DNA from 2 places in the Aurantiacibacter sp. MUD61 genome. Region 1 is predicted to be linked to the other one. Evidence: predicted binding sites of a transcription regulator. Region 1 holds the regulator's gene; the other holds the start of a gene.
What was found. Region 1 encodes LexA, which represses DNA repair genes until DNA is damaged. Its sites were predicted from a motif close to GTTCCNCNCTTGTTCT; they were not measured.

Region 1 (4,733 bases):
TCGTCGCCGCGGATGATGTGGGTGCATCCCATATCCATATCGTCGACAACGACTGCGAGCATATATGTCGGCGTGCCATCTGCACGGAGCAGGATGAAATCGTCGATCTCGCTATTCTTCACCGTGACGCGGCCCTGCACAGCATCTTCGATCACGGTTTCGCCATCAGTCTCGGTCTTTACGCGGATCGTGTAAGGCGCATCTGCAGGCGCTTCCGAAGCGTCGCGATCGCGCCAGCGACCATCATAGCGCATCGGCTGCTTGTTGGCGCGCTGCTGTTCGCGCATCTCGGCAAGCTCTTCGGGCGTTGCAAAGCATTTGTATGCCTTACCGGCATCCAGCATCTTGTGTGCGACTTCGGCATGGCGATCGGCGCGAGAGCTTTGGTAAACCGGCTCATCATCGAACTCGAGACCGAGCCAATCGAGGCCGTCAAAAATGACGTCGATGGCTTCCTGCGTGCTGCGCTTCTTGTCGGTATCTTCGATCCGCAGAAGTGCCTTGCCACCGAAATGGCGCGCATAGAGCCAGCTGAACAGACCGGTACGGGCATTGCCAATGTGTAGGAACCCGGTCGGGCTGGGCGCAAACCGCGTCACCACCGGACGATCATTGCCAGCATTTAATCCGGTTGCGCTTGCCATAAGCCGTTGTTTCCTGTCCTGTATCTTTCATGGCAACGCGGCAGCCACCGCTGGTTCCGCTGGGGGACGATGAGCGCGATGTTGCGTTGCAGCAGACGCCTTGGCGAAAGCGCGCCTCTTTGTCCAGCTTGGCCGACGGTGCAGAGGCATTTCTTGCAGGTGCAGGCTTCGATCGCGGGCCGTGGATGGCGGTTGCCATGGCCTCCGGGATTGGCGCGTGGTTCGCTCTTCCCAGTACCGCAATGTGGGTTGCCGCTATTGCTGCCGGCCTCATGCTCCCCTTGGCTGGATTGGCGTGGTGGCGCGGGCGAGACGATCGCGTGCATCTGACCGGCGGCCTGCTCGGGATCGGCCTGCTATTCGCATTTGGCGTTGCGCTGATCTGGACGCGGTCCGAAATGGTCGGTGCCGAGGCCTTTGAAAGGCCGATGTTCGAAGAGATTGAAGGCCGCATTCTCGAGCGGATCGAACAACCCGCCCAGGACCGCGTCCGCCTGGTGCTCGCCATTCGCTCGCCGGATGATGGGGAAGCGGTCAAGATACGTATCAACGTGCCGATTGAAGACGCTGAAGATGCAATGGCCGAAGGCGCGCTCATCCGGGCACAGGTACGGTTGATGCCGCCGACGGCGCCCATGTTGCCGGGGAGCTATAACTTCGCTCGCACGGCCTGGTTTCAGGGCCTCGCCGCGACCGGAAGTGTGCAGGGCGACATTTCGATCATCGAACCAGCACGTGGGGATCAGGCGCCTATAGCGCAGCTACAGCGCGTACTATCCAATCATGTGCGGGGTGAATTGGGCGGCTCGGCGGGAAGTATTGCTGCGGCGTTTGCCAGCGGTGATCGCGGAGGGATTTCCGAAGCGGATGAAGATGCGATGCGCGACGCTGGGCTGACGCATCTTCTGTCTATCAGTGGGTTGCATGTGAGCGCGGTGATCGCAGCGGGGTATCTGATATCCATCAAGCTGCTCGCATTGTGGCCTTGGCTAACCTTGCGCGTGCGATTGCCGGTGGCCGCAGCGGGAATCGCGGCGCTTGCGGGGGTGGGGTATACCCTACTCACCGGCGCTGAGGTGCCGACGGTGCGTAGCTGCATTGCCGCTCTGCTGGTGCTAATCGCGCTTGCTCTGGGCCGGGAGCCACTGTCGCTCCGGATGGTAGCAGTCGCGGCGATGGCAGTGATGCTGGTCTGGCCCGAAAGCCTTGTCGGTCCGAGCTTCCAGATGAGCTTCTCGGCCGTCATCGCCATCATCGCATTGCATAACGCCGAGCCGGTGAAACGCTTTCTCGCACCAAGAGATGAGGGTAGGCTGACCTGGCTGTCTCGGCGCACGATCATGCTGCTCGTTACGGGGCTCGTGATCGAAATAGCACTGATGCCCGTGGTGCTTTTCCATTTTCACCGCGCGGGTGTGTACGGTGCACTCGCCAATGTGATCGCCATTCCGCTCGTCACTTTTATTTCCATGCCACTGATCGCGATTGCGCTTATCTTCGATGTCATCGGTGCTGGAGCGCCATTCTGGTGGCTGGTCGGCAAATCTCTCGACCTGCTAATTGGCATAGCCCATTTTACGGCCGATCAACCCGGCGCAGTCAAACTGATCCCACAGATGACCTTGGGCACTGTCCTGCTCTTTGTCGCTGGGGGTCTCTGGCTGGCGTTGTGGCGTGGCAGGGCGCGATTGCTTGGATTTGTGCCTGCTGCGATTGGTTGCATCGTCCTGGCGATCACACCCGTGCCAGATGTGTTGATTTCTGGCGACGGGCGCCACGTCGGCGTCACGGGAGAGGATGATCGCCTGCTGGTCCTGCGTGATACGAGAAGCAGCTTTACGCGCGACAATTTGCTTGAGCTTGCCGGGGTAGAGGGTGAACCACTGCCACTAGCTGAATGGCCGGGGGCGGAATGCAGTCGCGATTTCTGCGTGATTGCGCTCAATAGGGGCGGGCGTGACTGGCACATCTTGATGAGCCGAAGCCGCGATATCGTCGCCGAACGCGCCCTCGCTGCCGCTTGCGAGCGCGCTGATATCGTCATCGCCGATCGCTGGTTACCCCGAAGCTGCGAGCCGCGCTGGCTGAAGGCGGATGGCCGGATGTTGAGCGCGACCGGAGGGCTTGCCATCAACCTTGGTGACGAAAGCTATCGCTCGGTTGCCCAAAGCGAAGGTGATCATGGCTGGTGGCGCGGCAGGCGGGAAGAGGACTGACCCGCTCCGCGTCTGCTCAATGCGCGAGACTCCAAAGAGAAAACGCCGCGCTGTCCCGGAGACTGCGCGGCGCTTCCTCTGGAATGCAAAAACTAAATCTAGTGGTAGCGGCGCAGCAGTCCGGCAAGCTTGCCTTGCACTTCGACCTGACTGTCAGCGTAAACCTGCGGATCGTAAGAGGAATTCGCCGGATCGAGCCGAATGCTGCTGCCTTCATGGAAGAGATACTTCAGCGTTGCTTCCTCACCATTGACGAGTGCAACCACGATATCTCCATCACGCGCAGTATTGCCCTTCTTCACGAGAGCGTAATCGCCGTCGAAGATGCCGGCCTCGATCATAGAGTCGCCGGAAACTTCCAGAGCGTAATGCTCGCCAGAGCCGAGCAAAGCTGCGGGAACCGGAAGGGACTGGCTGTCTTCCAGCGCCTCGATCGGAACACCTGCGGCGATGCGGCCGTGCAGAGGGATTTCGATCACGTCATTGGCGGGCGCAGGCGCGGAAGCAGGCGGCGTTGTGGCCTTGGCGACCGCATCATTCGCAACGTTGTCCGGCATTTTGACGACTTCGAGCGCACGGGCGCGGTTGGGAAGCCTGCGGATAAAGCCACGCTCTTCCAAAGCCGAAATCAGGCGGTGAACACCCGATTTGCTCTTCAGATCGAGCGCCTCTTTCATCTCTTCAAAGCTGGGCGAAATGCCCGCCTCTTCCAGACGACGATTGATGAATAACAGCAATTCATGTTGCTTCGCGGTCAGCATGCGCTTGTCCCTCACTCAAATGTTCCACATCGGGAACGAATAAAGAACAATTATGAAACAGAATTGCTGAAGTCAAGCGATACCGCCATTTTCGAGCAAATAGGCTTTAACCGGTGTTCCCACCTCTTGGGGGCCAGACCCTTCCGGTCGCTCGATGAGGGCATTGGCGGCTGCAAGTGCGCGCAGGGCGCTGCTGTCATTCTCGTTCACCGGGGTGATCTCGCCGCCTGCTAGGTGCGCGCGAACGAACTCGCGCCTGTCACCCACCGGCGGCAGCTTCGCCGTAAGTTTCGCCATGACGGTCGTGGGTAATGATGCGGATGGCCCAGCGAGGCGGCGGAGCAGCGGTAGCAAGAACAAATAGCCGGTAACGAAACTCGAGACCGGATTACCTGGCAGGCCAAGGATGATAGTCTTGCCTTTGCGCGCGACCATCAACGGCTTTCCCGGCTTCATCGCAACACGCCAGAAGTCCAGCGTGGCGCCCCAGTCTTCGAGGGCGGGACGCACGAGGTCGTGATCGCCGACAGAAGCGCCGCCGCAGGTAACGATCACATCCGCCTCGGTTTGATCGAATGCGGCGATGAGTTGCGCCTTATCGTCGGCGATCGGTCCGATCACCTTACATTGGGAAGCATAGGGCGCGGCCATCGCGGCGAGCATGGGGCCATTTGTGGCGGGGATTTGGTGATCTGCGGACTCCAAGGGGTCTGCTGCAAGCTCGTCGCCGCATTCGATAATTGTGATCTGCGGCAATTTCCCTGCGTTGATTGTCGAATGTCCCCCAGCTAGCGCAACGGCAATCTGCGCGGGACCGATCCGCGTTCCTGATTTAAGAAGCGCATCGCCTTTGCGGAAATCGAAGCCTTGCTTGCGAACGTATTGCGGGCTGGCTGAGTGACTATCCGTCACTGACAGAGTGTCGCCTTCGCGGTGCGCGTGCTCCTGCAAAAGCACCGCGCCGCCGGCGTCCGGCATGTGCGCGCCGGTTGAGATACGTATCGCCTCTCCATGCTTCAGCGAGCCTGCAAATGGATGACCCGCGGCGCTTTCACCAATGATGCGCCACGGTCCCGCCAGATCGTCTGCACGAATGGCATAACCATCCATTG
Region 2 (4,733 bases), 1.2 Mb from region 1:
ACCTGCGGCGGCGTGGTGATCGATCTGGACGGACGCACCGATTTGCCCGGCCTCTATGCTGCGGGCGAAGTCACTGAAAGCGGCCTGCACGGCGCCAATCGCCTCGCGTCCAATTCCCTGCTCGAATGCTTCGTGTTCGGAGAAGCGGCGGGCAAGCATATCCTCGAAAACTGGGACGGGTTCGAAGCGCCGCCAGCGATCCGCGAATGGGATGAAAGCCGCGTCACCGATTCGGACGAGGAAGTCGTCATCAAGCAGAACTGGACCGAAATCCGCCGCATGATGTGGAACTATGTCGGCATCGTGCGCACCACCAAGCGGCTGGAACGCGCGGGCAACCGCATCGATCTGCTCGGCGAGGAAATCCGCGACTACTACGGCCACTTCCGCGTGACGACCGACCTCATCGAACTGCGCAACCTCCACCAATGCGCCGACCTGATCGTAAAGAGCGCCCTCAAACGCCACGAAAGCCGCGGGCTGCATTACACGCTCGACTATCCGGAGACAGCGGACGTGGTGGAGGATACGGTGCTGGTGCCTTAGGTTCGGACCGGCTTAACTAGTCCAATCTACAACGGATGAGACCAATCCGGAAGGCTCAACGCTGCGGGCTACATTCAAATACTGAGCACGATATCAGCGATTTCACCTTCGGGGCCGGCAAGAAGCCCACCCCAATCGAGGGTAATCTGCCCGTGGTCCGAAATGATTTGCATGGTGTGATAAGAGGTTTCGGTCGCTGGCGTCCCAGTTCTGTCTAGATACGCGTCATATACAGATGCACTCTGAAGTAGTGCCTCTAAGCGCTCGACAAGCGCAGTGTCGAGCATTTGACTATCATGACCCAGTAATTCGTATTCTGTACGGATCGACCCCCACGGATCCAACTGACGGATTTGCGCGAGCTGCCATAGGCCGTCGCCGTCTTGCCAAGCCAATGTGCTCGCGGTGCGGCTAATGTGGTGAGCTTCCGTGCTTGTGATGACTATCACCGGTTGCTCAGTGGGCATCTCAACGTTGAAGCGGGCCCAGATCTCCAACCCCCTCTCGATCTCCGCAATAGCCTCTGCGTCTGGCAAAACAGCGTCTTGCGCCACAATGGGAGCGATCGGGGCTGGTGTCGCCTGACAGCTAGCGAGAGCAACAAACAGAGTGCACGGGATAAGCCTGACTATCTGCAAATCCCTCAATCCCCCATCATCAGGATGAAGACGAAGGCAAGGAAGGTTCCGCCCAGGAACAGCATCCAGCTCCAGTAGAAATCGAAATCGATCCCGTATTCGGGCAAAACCACATCGACCTGGAAGATGTTCAGCATGCCGCCCGTCGCGCCGCCTGAGCCCATGAACAGGGCGACGATCAAGGCGAGCAATGCGCCGAAGGGTATGGCTTTCAGAAAGGCGATCATGACAAGGCTGGCTCCTGCCTGAAAATGATTGCCCAATGCTTAGCGGCTTCGCCCCTCGCGTCCAGCGCGGGGAGACGAGCGGTGGACAAATCGAACGAAAATTTCACGCCCGGATTCGATTGATTCACGGATCGCTCATTTTGAATCGCATTTGTGAAACTGCACAGATTTTTTTCCGCAGATTGATTTTACCCCTTGCGCATCGCGCGAGCCGTGGACTTTCCACGCGTCGCGGTGTCTTGTCGTTGCAACACACCGCAAATTCGCGGCACCAATTGGCGGTAAATCGCTTTTAACCCTCTTGCGTCTCACCCGCTGCCGATTCACTATGGGTTGTGGTCGTGACTGCGGGGCTACCCACTAGACCTTGTTTTTCCTCCCTACGTGCGGATTCGCACGAGGGGCCCGGATTCGGCGAATTCCGGCGGAGAGAACAGGGACATTGTGGACGATGCAGTGGGTGATCTGGTGATGGGCGGGGGATAAAGATTCCACGCCCATCCATGTGAAAAAGCGTTGTGAATGACTACATAGGGGTGACAACCCCGAGTCGAACACAAGCGGAACAAAAACGCAGGCGGCTGGGGATCATCCCCACGCCTGGCAGAAACGGGAACGGGGCAAATGGAATTTCGAAACGGAGACGATGCGGCAATGGGACTGGACGAAAACATGACGACCGACGCTCCTGAAAAGCCCGCATCTGAAAAAACAGCTCCGAAAAAGGCAAAGGCAGTAAGCATGGATAAGAAAGACGCCGGAAGCGAAGAGCTGGTGGCCGAAGCTGCCGCTGGCGCCATGGCCGAAGCGACCAAGGCTGCCATGACGGAAGCCGTCAAGCCCAAGAGCGATTCCAAGAGCATCCTGCCGCGCCGTTTCGACGTGAAGATCGACGAATCGCGCGATGCGAACCTGACCGAATTCGGCAAGGAAACGCTCACCGATCGTTACCTGTTGCCGGGTGAGAAATATCAGGACCTGTTCGCCCGCGTCGCCGATTATTATGCGGACGATGCCGAGCATGCGCAGCGCTTGTATGATTACATTTCCAACCTGTGGTTCATGCCCGCAACGCCCGTTCTCTCGAACGGCGGCACCACCCGCGGCCTGCCGATCAGCTGCTACCTGAACTCGGTTTCGGACAGCCTCGATGGCATCGTCGGCACGTGGAACGAGAATGTCTGGCTCGCTTCGAAGGGCGGTGGCATCGGCACCTATTGGGGCAATGTGCGCGGCATTGGTGAGCCGGTTGGCCTCAACGGCAAGACCAGCGGCATCATTCCCTTCGTGCGCGTGATGGACAGCCTCACGCTGGCGATTTCGCAGGGCTCGCTGCGGCGCGGCTCGGCGGCCTGCTATATCGACATCCACCACCCGGAAATCGAGGAATTCCTCGAAATCCGTAAGCCCTCGGGCGACTTCAACCGCAAGGCGCTGAACCTGCACCACGGGGTGCTGGTGACGGACGACTTCATGGAAGCCGTGCGCGCTGGCGAAAGCTACGATCTCGTCTCGCCCAAGGATGGCAGCGTCCGCAAGACGGTGGATGCCCGCTCGCTGTTCCAGAAGCTGGTCGAAACGCGTCTCGCCACGGGTGAGCCCTACATCGTCTTCTCCGACACGGTGAACCGCATGATGCCCAAGCATCACCGCGATCTCGGCCTCAAGGTCTCGACCTCGAACCTGTGTTCGGAAATCACCCTGCCGACAGGTGTCGACCACCTCGGCAACGATCGCACCGCCGTTTGCTGCCTGTCCTCGCTCAACCTCGAAAAGTGGGAAGAGTGGAATGGCGACAAGCAGTTCATCGAAGACGTGATGCGCTTCCTCGACAATGTCCTGCAGGACTATATCGACCGCGCGCCGGACGAGATGGCCCGCGCCAAATATTCCGCTGCGCGAGAGCGTTCGGTCGGCCTCGGCGTCATGGGCTTCCACTCCTTCCTGCAAGCCAAGCAAATCGGCTTCGAAAGCCCGATGGCGAAGGTGTGGAACCTGAAAATGTTCAAGCACATCAATGCCAAGGCGAACGAAGCATCGATGATGCTCGCCAAGGAACGCGGCCCGTGCCCCGATGCAGAGGAAATGGGCGCGATGGAACGCTTCAGCTGCAAGATGGCAATCGCGCCGACCGCGTCGATCTCCATCATCTGCGGCGGCACCAGTGCCTGTATCGAGCCGATCCCGGCGAACATCTACACCCACAAGACCCTGTCGGGCAGCTTCGTGGTGAAGAACCCGCATCTGGAAAAGATCCTCGACAAGAAGTCGAAGAACTCGACCAATGTGTGGAACTCCATCCTCGAGAAGAACGGCAGCGTCCAGCATCTCGACTTCCTGACCGACGAGGAAAAGGCCGCGTTCAAGACCAGCTTCGAAATCGACCAGCGCTGGCTGCTCGAATTCGCCGCCGATCGTGCGCCCTTCATCGATCAGGCGCAGAGCCTCAACCTCTTCATCCCCGCCGATGTCGACAAGTGGGACCTGATGATGCTGCACTTCCAGGCGTGGGAAAAGGGCATCAAGTCGCTCTATTACCTGCGCAGCAAGAGCGTGCAGCGCGCCGGTTTCGCCGGCGGCGTGGAAGCGGACAACACCGCCGATGCGCAGAAGTTCGAGCTGGCCGCAGAGCAGACCGATTACGAGGAATGTCTCGCCTGTCAGTAGGAGGTTTTCGATCCAGGCCGGATCGATACGGAAACACAATCGCCCTCCCGAGCTTAGGCCCGGGAGGGCGATTTGCTTTGTGATGAATTGGTCGTAGGCGGCGCAGCAGAGCTTCCCCGCGCCAGAAATCACCGTTAGGCTCTGCCGTTCCAGCTGACGGGGATGAGGGGACGCGCGTGGACGGGAATATACCGATGATTGTCGGGATCGTGGGCACGGTGCTTGCGGTGCTGGTGTTCGTGAATGGCTGGCGAATGCGCAAATCGGGGCGCTCGGGCGCCGCGCTGGGCTGCGCGCATATGGTGCTGGCGGTGATCTTCGTGCCGATGATCTGGTGGATCATCAACAACCTGCTCACCGCTGCATAGGGGGAGGCAATCATGGACAATGACACGCTGTTTATCTCCGCCATCGTCGTGGTTGGCGTGCTCGCCATTCTCAATGCTTGGCGCGGATCCGTATTGATGCGCGGCGGCGACGTGGCGGGCGCGCGCAAGTTCTTCATCATGGGGCTGACCATGCTGTTCATGGTCGCCTTCGCGATCTATATCAGGCCTGTGGGATGAAACGCCGGGAGGAGAATTCCGCCATGTTCCAGAGAATTGCCATCGCCGTGGGCCTCGCCCTGCTGCTGTCAGCCTGCGCGAGCCAGATC

Region 2: the regulator LexA is predicted to act here: its motif matches at 1,963-1,978, upstream of O2N64_RS05875 (ribonucleoside-diphosphate reductase subunit alpha).

Annotation. Positions count from the first base shown of each region.
Region 1 covers NZ_CP115446.1:2,424,507-2,429,239, forward strand. The annotation lists gene gltX (glutamate--tRNA ligase) at 1-644, opposite strand, end outside; gene O2N64_RS11640 (ComEC/Rec2 family competence protein) at 674-2,860, shown strand; gene lexA (transcriptional repressor LexA) at 2,959-3,621, opposite strand; gene O2N64_RS11650 (molybdopterin molybdotransferase MoeA) at 3,694-4,733, opposite strand, start outside.
Region 2 covers NZ_CP115446.1:1,224,170-1,228,902, forward strand. The annotation lists gene nadB (L-aspartate oxidase) at 1-546, shown strand, start outside; gene O2N64_RS05865 (hypothetical protein) at 621-1,100, opposite strand; gene O2N64_RS05870 (hypothetical protein) at 1,190-1,411, opposite strand; gene O2N64_RS05875 (ribonucleoside-diphosphate reductase subunit alpha) at 2,036-4,078, shown strand; gene O2N64_RS05880 (hypothetical protein) at 4,255-4,446, shown strand; gene O2N64_RS05885 (hypothetical protein) at 4,459-4,644, shown strand; gene O2N64_RS05890 (hypothetical protein) at 4,668-4,733, shown strand, end outside.